One region of the Streptomyces sp. NPDC039423 genome, then DNA from elsewhere that is predicted to be linked to it. Evidence: riboswitches for the same ligand, from Rfam matches in the RefSeq annotation. Region 1 holds a riboswitch; each other region holds the start of a gene.

What was found. A riboswitch is a leader RNA that binds a small molecule or an ion and turns the genes downstream of it on or off. The one in region 1 is predicted to bind cyclic di-AMP.
Region 2: linked by a shared signal. The riboswitch ahead of ACZ7LK_RS20295 (transglycosylase family protein) and the one ahead of ACZ7LK_RS15790 (LysM peptidoglycan-binding domain-containing protein) in region 1 are both predicted to bind cyclic di-AMP.
Region 3: linked by a shared signal. The riboswitch ahead of ACZ7LK_RS30530 (M23 family metallopeptidase) and the one ahead of ACZ7LK_RS15790 (LysM peptidoglycan-binding domain-containing protein) in region 1 are both predicted to bind cyclic di-AMP.

What each region holds. Positions count from the first base shown of each region.
Region 1 is NZ_JBVKAH010000004.1:358,384-361,647, reverse strand. Features, by position in the region: gene ACZ7LK_RS15800 (polyamine aminopropyltransferase) at 1-678, shown strand, start outside; gene ACZ7LK_RS15795 (hypothetical protein) at 707-871, opposite strand; gene ACZ7LK_RS15790 (LysM peptidoglycan-binding domain-containing protein) at 1,026-1,814, opposite strand; cyclic di-AMP (ydaO/yuaA leader) riboswitch at 1,818-1,986, opposite strand; gene ACZ7LK_RS15785 (SpoIIE family protein phosphatase) at 2,610-3,264, opposite strand, start outside.
Region 2 is NZ_JBVKAH010000006.1:104,179-107,442, forward strand. Features, by position in the region: gene eno (phosphopyruvate hydratase) at 1-406, opposite strand, end outside; gene ACZ7LK_RS20295 (transglycosylase family protein) at 715-1,419, opposite strand; cyclic di-AMP (ydaO/yuaA leader) riboswitch at 1,423-1,597, opposite strand; gene ACZ7LK_RS20300 (transglycosylase family protein) at 1,858-2,772, opposite strand; gene ACZ7LK_RS20305 (cytochrome P450 family protein) at 2,953-3,264, opposite strand, start outside.
Region 3 is NZ_JBVKAH010000014.1:4,212-7,475, reverse strand. Features, by position in the region: gene ACZ7LK_RS30535 (SGNH/GDSL hydrolase family protein) at 1-521, opposite strand, end outside; gene ACZ7LK_RS30530 (M23 family metallopeptidase) at 694-1,602, opposite strand; cyclic di-AMP (ydaO/yuaA leader) riboswitch at 1,604-1,764, opposite strand; gene ACZ7LK_RS30525 (tyrosine-protein phosphatase) at 2,377-3,189, shown strand; gene ACZ7LK_RS30520 (DUF6126 family protein) at 3,205-3,264, opposite strand, start outside.

The sequences.
Region 1 (3,264 bases):
AAGCGCTCCTCCGTGCTGATCCTGGGCGGCGGAGACGCGCTGGCCCTCCGGGAGGTTTTGCGCTACGACGACGTGGACACCGTCACCCTCGTCGACCTCGACCCGGCCATGACACGGCTGGCCCGCACCTTCGCCCCGCTGCTCGACCTCAACCGGCACGCGCTGTCCGACCCGCGCGTCACCGTCGTCAACGCCGACGCCTTCAACTGGCTGCGGGACGCCACCCGGCGCTACGACGCCGTCCTCATCGACTTCCCGGACCCGGACACCGCCGCCCTCGCCAAGCTGTACAGCGTCGAGTTCTACCACCTGCTGGGCCGCGTCCTGACCCCCGACAGCCGCGTCATGGTCCAGGGCGGGTCGCCGTTCTTCGCGCCCAAGTCGTACTGGTCCATCGCCGCCACCATCGGGAAGGCCGGCTACGCGACCACCCCCTACCAGGTCGACGTCCCCAGCTTCGGCAACTGGGGCTTCGTCCTCGCCACCCCCGGCGCCGACGGCCCGCCCCCGAAGCTGCGCCTCGCGGCCGACGCCCCGCCGCTGCGCTTCCTCGACGACGACGTCCTCGCGGCCGCCACCGTCTTCCCCGTCGACCGGCGCCCCCAGGACGTCCGCGCCAGCACTCTGATGGACCCGGCGGTGCTGGAGTACACCCGCCACGAGTGGCAGAACTACTGAGCGTGCCCGCCCGTGAGGGCGGCAGGGGTCAGCCGCGGCGGGGGCGCTGGCAGGCCGGGCAGGGCCGGTCGTGGCCCTGGGCGTCGATCACGGTGCCCCATTCGCCGCAGTCGTGGCAGTTCCGGGCCAGGGTGATGTCGATGCGGAGGGCGGGGGCGGGGGCGGGAGCGGTCGGGTCGGCTTCGTGGGCCATGCGGGAAAACTCCTCGTACAACGCGGTATGCGTAAGTTTGCACGATTTGGCATGGTTATGCAATGCCGGTGCGGTGGTGCGGTGGTTCCCGGGCGGAAACGCCGGCGGGGCCGGCCGCGAGGGTGCGGCCGGCCCCGGTGCGGGAGCGGGAGGATCAGTACGGGCCGTTGACGTTGTCGATCGAGCCGTACCGGTCGGCCGCGTAGTTGCAGGCGGCGGTGATGTTGGCGACCGGGTCGTAGAGGTCGGTCGAGGTGCCCGGCACGTGGTAGGCCTCGAAGGTCGGGGCGATCACCTGGAGGAGGCCCTTGGAGGGCGTTCCGGCCAGGGCGTTGGAGTCCCAGTTGTTGATCGCGAGCGGGTTGCCCGAGGACTCGCGCATGATGTTGCGGTGGATGCCCTCGTACGTGCCGGGGATGCCGTGCTGGGCCATGATGTCCAGCGCCTCGCGGATCCAGCCGTCCAGGTTGTCCGGGTAGGACACGGCCTTGGCGGCGGCCGGGGCGGCCTGGCGTACGGCGGACCGGTCGGCGCGCTCGGGGGCGGCGGAGGGGCGCGCGGCCGCGGCCTTGCCGGCGATGGTCAGCTTCAGGCCGGGGCGGATCAGGGACGGGTCGGCACCGATGGCCTTGCGGTTGTCGTCGTAGAGCTTCTTCCAGCCGCCGCTCACCCCCTGCTCCCGCGCGATCTTGGACAGGGAGTCGCCCGCGACGACGGCGTACGTGACGGTGCCGGCCTTCTTGGCGGCGGTCGTGGCGGCCGGCGCGGCGGACACGGCGGTGGTGACCGCGTGCACGGCGCTGGGCGCCGCGCTCGGTGCCGCCTCGGCGGCCGTGGCACCGATCATCGGCAGCGCGAGCGCCGCGCCACCCGTGCCCGCGGCCAGGAGGCGGCGTGCGAGCGGGCTGTTCTTGGCACGACGGTGCTTACCCTTTGCGGGCATGGCGAAATTCCTCTCCGTCGCCTGCGAGGTGAGCTGTCGGGTTCGGACGGGAGATGTCCGGCCGTGGTATTCACCACGACTTCACCCCGAGCCGTTCCGGTGTGATCCGGGCCGGCGGCTTACCTGGGTCCCCCGCTCCTGCCGTTGGTCCGTGAGTGGGTGGGGTTACCGGACGGCGGCAGGATTCGGCGGTCCATCCGGATTGAGGGGACCGTAAGCGAGAGAGGCCGCACGGAACAAGGCTGGAATTCCACACGCGCGGTTACCGCCGTGAAGTGGTGGACCGTCAACTTCGCAGTTCCCATACGGAAATACGGGCATGTGCGAGGGCTCGTGGAGGCAGGGCGCGGTGATGCTTATCACGCGGACCTCGGAAGGGCGACAAGTCGCCTATGTATGGCTGGACATGGGCACATGCCGCGTTACCGGCTTAGAGCCCATCGCGGGGTAAATGGGGCGTAAGGCTGCCGACTGGGCGGGTGATCGCCGGTCACTCGCGAGGAGCGCCGGGCGCGAACCACGGATGGCCGCCCCGATCGACACTCCCGTGGATCCCCGGGAACGAGCGGCATCGGCCCCCTTCCCACATTCACGCCTCGCGAAAGCAAGGCGGAGACGGGCCGAGTCCTGTCGACGGCGTCCGGAGCGGACGCGGCTTCTTTCCTGCGGCGGTCCGGTCGTCCATTGATCCACGCGTACCGGCCGGCCCGTGGTAACGCCGCGATCATTCAGGAATTCGGCGCCGGCGGGAAAGGAGCAAAACGGCCCTCGTCCATTCGGCGGGAATGGATCACTTCACCAGGAGATGTCGTCCAGCATCAGCTCCACCGGCTGCCGGGGCCCCGCGGACGGGGACTGCTCGGTCCACATGACCTTCCCGGTCGGGGTGTACCGGGTGCCCCACCGTTCGGCGAACTGGGAGACCAGGAACAGTCCCCGCCCACCTTCGTCGGTGGTGGCCGCGCGCCGCAGGTGGGGGGAGGTGCTGCTGCCGTCCGACACCTCGCAGACCAGCCGGCGCTCGTACAGCATCCGCACGCGGATGGGCTCCGAGCCGTACCGGATGGCGTTGGTGATCAGCTCACTGAGCATCAGCTCGGTGGTGAACCCGATGTCCTCCAGTCCCCACTGCTCCAGCTTCCGGCCGCACGCGGCCCGGACGCCGGCGACGGCCGCCGGGTCGGCCGGCACGTCCCAGTCGGCGACCCTGGACGGGTCGAGCAGCGTGGTGCGGGCCACCAGCAGGGCGATGTCGTCGCGGCGGTGCGGCGGCAGCATGGCCCGGAACACGGCCTCGCAGGTCTCCTCGGGCGGCCGGCCGGGGTGACCGGACAGCGTCTCGTGCAGCTCCCGCAGACCGATGTCGACGTCCCGCCGCCGGTGCTCGATCAGGCCGTCGGTGTACAGGACGAGCTGGGTGCCCTCGGCGAGCCGGAGCTCGGCCGTCTCG
Region 2 (3,264 bases), on a different contig from region 1:
GGTAGCGGAACAGCGGGAGGTCGGACGCCTCGGAGGCGGCGTGCGCCACGGCGAGGGAGACGCCGAGGATGGCGTTGGCGCCGAGCGAGGACTTGTCCGGGGTGGCGTCCAGGTCGAACATCGCCTGGTCGATCAGCCGCTGCTCGGTGGCGTCGTAGCCGACGAGCTCCGGGCCGATCTGCTCGATGACGGCGAGGACGGCCTTCTCGACACCCTTGCCGAGGTAGCGGTCCTTGTCACCGTCGCGGAGCTCGAGGGCCTCGAACGCTCCGGTGGAGGCACCGGACGGGACGGCAGCACGGCCGGTGCTGCCGTCGTCGAGGCCGACCTCGACCTCGACCGTGGGGTTGCCTCGGGAGTCCAGGATTTCCCGGGCTACGACGACGTCGATGGACGGCACGAGCATCTCCTTCTGGGATGTGACGCAAAATGTGACGCATGCGGTGCAGGGTCTCTTCGGCCTTGCGGCAAGAGCCTAACCGGCCCGGGAGCCGTGACCAGCCGACGCCCGCCTCCTGGGACGAAAAAGGGCTCACGAGGCCGCTTCACGGACATAACGCCACGAAACTTACCGACGAGTAGTTCGCGTGTGCGGGGGGTCGCTCAAGCGCGCGACCGCACGTGTGCGCGGAGCCGCTCAGGCGCGCGAACGGGAAGACCCCGGCCCGGCACGCACGGGGGAAGGGGCGCGCCGGACCGGGGTGGTGTGCGGGGTCAGCTCAGGTGGAGCTGCTGACCCGGGTAGATCAGGTCGGCGTCGTCGACGATGTCCTTGTTCAGCTCGAAGAGCTTCTCCCAGCCACCGGAGACCTTCTTCTCGGCGGCGATGGTGCTGAGGGTGTCGCCGGCCTTCACCTTGTACTCGCCGTCACCCTTCTCGACCTTCTTGCCGGTCGGGGTGGTGACGGTCTTCTTGGACTCGGCCTTCGGCGCGGCCTCGGCCTTGGGCGCGGCCTTCGGCGCGGTGCGCTTCTCGCTGCGCGTGGTGGGCTGCTCGGCCTCGCGCTCCTGCTGCGGCTGGGCCTGCTCGGCGCCGCCGTCGTAGGAGGCGCCGGACAGACCGACGCCGCAGCTCGGCCAGGCACCCTTGCCCTGGCTGGCGAGGACCTTCTCGGCGATCTCGATCTGCTGGGACTTCGAGGCCTGGTCGGCGGTCGAGGCGTAGGCGGTGCCGCCGTACGCGGCCCAGGTGGACGCCGAGAACTGGAGGCCGCCGTAGTAGCCGTTGCCGGTGTTGATGGACCAGTCGCCGCCGGACTCGCACTGGGCGACCTTGTCCCACTCGGCGGAGGTGGCCGCCGAGGCGGAGGTGGCGCCCAGCAGCGGGGCGGCGACGGCGACGCCGGTGATGCCGGCGAACGCGGCGAATCGGGCGGCCTTGGAGGGGCGACGGTGCTTGGCCTTGCCGGAGAACAGCATGGGACATCTCCTCACCGACGCCTGCGAGGTGAGCTGTCGGGTTCGGGCGTGAGCTGCCCGGCCGCGCGGCACCGTGGTGCGCGCGGCTTCACCCCAAGCCGTCCCCGTGCCATGTCTCCATGGCCGGGCCCGGCACGTACCTTGGGTCCCCCGCTCCTGCCTCCGGCGCGTGAAGCGACGACTGTTCCCAACGGCCGGCGGCAGGATTCGGCGTTCCGGTCGATGGGGCCCGCGGTGGCGAGCGGTCACGACCGTAGACACAGACCTTCCCGAAGTTCAAAGACGGACATCGGGGTCAATCCGCCCTTATGCGACGGCCCTTGACGGGCGTTTACGCAGGTGAAGGGCGGATTGTGCGGTTCCGTCGCTCCCGGAACGCCGATCGGTGTGAAGAGATTCATGTCTCACTTACACAGAAGCGGACATAGGGGCGGATACCTACGGCTGATCGGCCGTCAGCTCCAGGCTCTGACCGGGGACGATGAGGTCCGGGTCGGCACCGACGGTGTCCTGGTTGGCCTCGTAGAGGGCCGGCCAGCCGCCGGGGACCTTCTGCTCCTCCGCGATGTCGGAGAGGTTGTCCCCGGGGCGGACGGTGTACGCGCCGGGCGCGACGCTGCCCGGGTCGCGTGTCGCCCCGTCACCGCGCGAGGGATGCCCGTCCGTTTCGCGCCCCGTGGCCGAATCGCCGGTCCCGTCGGGGCCGGTGGCCTCCAGGCCGCCGTCACCCGCCGTGGCACCCGGGACGGGCGGGGCGGTGGGGTCGGCCGGGGCGGTGGGGTCGGCCGGAGCGGCCGGCTCCGTCACCGGAGTCTCCTCCTTGGCGGCCTCGCCCCGGTGCTTGCCGGTGCCCGGGGCCGGGCTCGCCGGCGCGCCGGGCGCCGACGGGGCGGGCTCGGCGGGCAGCGGGGTCCCGGCCGGCTTCGACGGCGTGGGCTTCGCGGGCGCGGCCGGATCCTCCAGCGTCTCGGCCGGGTCGGGCGCGTCCGTCGTCCCGGGGGCCGCCGGGGCGGCCGTCGTGGGGTCGGTGGCGGTCGCCTCGGCGGCGCCGCCCAGGCCCGCGATGGGGGCGCAGGTCTCCCACGCCCTCACTCCGGTCGCGGCGTAGACCTTTTCGGCGACCAGGATCTGCTCGCTGCGGCTGGCGAGGTCGGGGCGGGCGGCGTGGGCGAGGCCGCCGTACGACTCCCAGGTCTCCTGCGACATCTGGAGGCCGCCGTAGAAACCGTTGCCGAGGTCGGCGCTCCACATGCCGCCGGACTCGCACTCGGCCACCCGGTCCCAGGTGGCGGCGTCGGCCGCCGACGCGGAACCCGCGCCGAGCAGCGGGAGCGCGATGGCGGATCCGGTCACCCCTGCCGCGACGACGATGGCGGGGGCTTGACGGGGTCGTCGGTGCCGGCCGTTCCCGGAGCGCATGCGGTGCTGCCTTTCGCGTGACTGCTGAGGTGACGGTGAACGTAGCGGCATTCGAACGTCAGTCACAAGTCGATGCACCGGAGATTACGCGAAGATCACAGAAATGACGGACCGTCAGCCGCGGGACGGGACGAACGGGGTGAACTCCACCGGAAGCGTGCGCAGTCCACGCATGATGAGCCCGCCCCGCCACCGCAAATCGGCCGGATCCACCGCAAGCCGGAGGTCGGGCAACCGGGTCAGCAGCGTCGCCAGCGCGGTCTGCCCCTCCAGCCGCGCGAGCGGCGCGCCGAGGCAGTAGTGGATGCCGTGCCCGTACCCGAGGTGCTGGTTGTCCCGCCGCGCCAGGTCGAGCGTGTCCGGCTCGGCGAACCGCTCCGGGTCCCGGTCCGCCGCGGCGAGGACGACGAGCACCGGGTCGCCCGC
Region 3 (3,264 bases), on a different contig from region 1:
TGGACGGTCTTGAGGGACCACAGGTCGAGCACCGGGCAGCCGTAGCGGTCCGCGACGGCGCGCACGTGCCCGTTGTAGGTGGCGATCTTGCCGCGCAGCCGGCGCAGCACCGGCACGTCGCGGGTGTCGAACCCGGTGGTCACCAGGACGGTGCCGACCACGGACGTCAGATCGGCGACGGCCCGTTCGAAGCGCTCGGCGACCTCGTCCGGGTCGCTGCCGGGGCGGATGATGTCGTTGCCGCCGGCACAGAAGGTCACCAGGTCGGGGGCGAGTTCCTTGGCTCGCGGCACCTGCTCCTCGACGATCTGGTCGAGGAGACGCCCGCGTACGGCGAGGTTGGCGTACCGGAAGCCCTGGTGCTCCGGCAGCCGGTCCGCCAGGAGCACCGCGAGGCGGTCCGCCCAGCCGACGAACGTACCGTCGGGGCCGGGGTCTCCGACGCCTTCGGTGAAGCTGTCACCGATCGCCGCGTACGACCCGAACACGTCACTGTCTCTGAATCCCGAATCGTCTGCCACGGGGACACATCCTTCACCCGGGGATGTGACTTACGCGACCGTAAGGAGGGGTTGACGGGGCGTGATATTTCCCACCGGTCAAGATTCACCCAAGCCGGAATACGCCTCCGCCCGGCACCGGGAGGGGTGCCGGGCGGAGGCCTCACGCTCGTGATGCCGTCAGGGGCAGGTGTCAGACGGAGACGCCGTGCTGGCGGAGGTACGCCAGGGGGTCGATGTCCGAGCCGTAGCTGGGGCTGGTCCGGATCTCGAAGTGGAGGTGCGGACCGGTGGAGTTGCCGGTGGAGCCGGACAGGCCGATCTGCTGGCCGCCGCCGACCGTCTGGCCGGAGGAGACGGACAGCGAGGAGAGGTGGGCGTACTGCGAGTAGTTGCCGTCGGCGTGCTGGATGACGACCTCGTTGCCGTACGCGCCGCTCCAGCCGGCGGAGACGACGGTGCCCGGGCCGACGGCCTTGACGGTGGTGCCGGAGGAGGCGGCGAAGTCGACGCCCGTGTGGTAGCCGGAGGACCAGCTCGAGCCGGAGGCCCGGTAGGGGGTGGTGACGCCGGCGTCGACCGGGGCGGTGAAGCCGGAGCCGCTGGCCTGGGGGGCGGCCTGGGCGGGGGCCTGGGTCTTGGCCGGGGCCTCGGTCTTGGCGGCGGAGCGGGACGCGCGGCTCTCGGCGCGGGTGTCGTCGGCCTTGGGCTTCGCCGGGGCGGCGGTGGACTTGGCGCCGAGGGTGAGCTTCATGCCCGGGAGGATCAGGGAGGGGTCCTCGCCGATGACCTGGCGGTTGTCCTTGTAGAGCTTGTGCCAGCCGCCCTTGACGTTCTTGTTGTAAGCGATCTTGGAGAGGTAGTCGCCGGCGACCACGGTGTACGTGCGCGGCGCGGCCTTCTTCGCGGCGGCCTCGGGGGCGGCCTTGGCGGCGGTGACGGCCGCCTGCGGGGCGGTGGCCGGGGCTGCGGCCGGCGCGGCGTGTGCGCCGGTGGCGCCGAGCAGCGGGAGGGCGATGGCGGCGCCACCGGTTCCGGCGGCGACGAAACCACGCGTGATGGGGCTGGACTTGGGACGGCGGTGCTTACCCTTCGCGGGCATGGCTTTTCCTCTCCGGCGCCTGCGAGGTGAGCTGTCGGGTTCGGACTGGAGTTGTCCGGCCGCGCCATGGACGCGACTTCACCCCGAGCCGGGTCCCGGAAATTCCGGGCCGGCGAACTACCTGGGTCCCCCGCTCCTGCCACGCGTGGGTGGGTGGGAATTCCGACCGGTGGCAGGATTCGGCGGTCCGGCCGGATTGCCGTGACGTTAAGCGAGCCGGGTCGGCCTGAACAAGCCGCCGCTTTCCGACCCGCATTCGGGAAGGTTCGGCGGTCATGGAATTCCGGTCACCCTGCGTCCATTGCGGATCATGTATTTCCGCTGTGGGCACGGCATTTAGGAATCGACCTCCGCCACGGACCGTCACGTTTATGACGCTGCTCACGTGGCCGGGGTCATCTCCCCCGCGACCAGGGCACGTTATCCCCAATCCCCCAATACGGACAGACAGCCCAATACTTGACGGACCTCCGCAATACCTTCATCCCCATGCACCACACCAAGCCATGTCGACAGCCCGACTCCGGGTCGACCAATGATGACCAATCCGGACAGATGCCTACACCTCCCCCACTACCCGGGTCGCGCGGCTCCGCCCCGGCCCGGCGGCACCGCCCCGCCCAGCCGCGACGCGTGCCCCGCCGGTCGCTGACCTGCGCGGGGCAACGAATGTGCGACCTGCACGGAGATTGATCGCGTCACGAACCGATGTCGTATCGTCGGATGGCGAGATTGTCGGTGCCCGACGCCGACCGCAGACACGGAGGAGCCCCCGTGACGCAGCAGCTTCCGCAGGTCCCGTCGACCGAGCCCGAGCTGACCGGAGTCCGCAACTTCCGTGACGTCGGTGGGCTCCCGACCGTGGACGGCCGGCGGGTGCGGCACGGCAGGCTCTACCGCAGCGGACACCTCGCGCACGCGACGGGAGAGGACGCCGCCTTCCTGGCCGGCCTCGGCCTCCACACGATCTTCGACTTCCGCAACGCCGCCGACCAGAAGATCGAAGGCCCGGACGTCGAGCTGCCCGGGGTCCGCAACGTGAACCTCCCGCTCTCCGACCCGGCCGACGGCGCCGAGTTCTGGGCCATGGTCCGCGACGGGAACCTCGACCAGCTACGCGCTCTCCTGGCCGACGGCAAGGCCGCCGCCCGGATGACCGCCTCGTACCGGATGATCATCCGCGAGCGCACGGCCGAGCACAGCCGGGTCCTCCACGCGCTCGCCGAGGACAGCGTCCCGGCCCTGATGCACTGCGCGGCCGGCAAGGACCGGGCGGGACTGTCCATAGCGGTGTCCCTGCTGGCCGTCGGCGTCGAGCGGGAGGCGATCGAGGAGGACTACCTCAAGTCGAACGACCCCCGCCGCCGCTACCGGGTGCGCCGCAGCGACGACTCCCCCTCCGCGATGTCACCGCAGGTCATGGAGCTGCTCAACCCCCTCTTCGAGGCCCGCGTCGAGTACCTGGACGCGGCCTTCGCGACGATCGAGGAGACCTGGGGGTCGACCGAGCGCTACCTGACGGAAGGGCTGGGGCTCAGCCCCGCCACGCGGGAGCGGCTGCGCGAGCGGCTGCTCGACGAGGCCTGATCCACCGGAGACGTCCTACTCGGCGCCGAGGGCGAACAGCAGGTAGAGGAAGGCCGCGAAGAGGTGGCCCGCGAC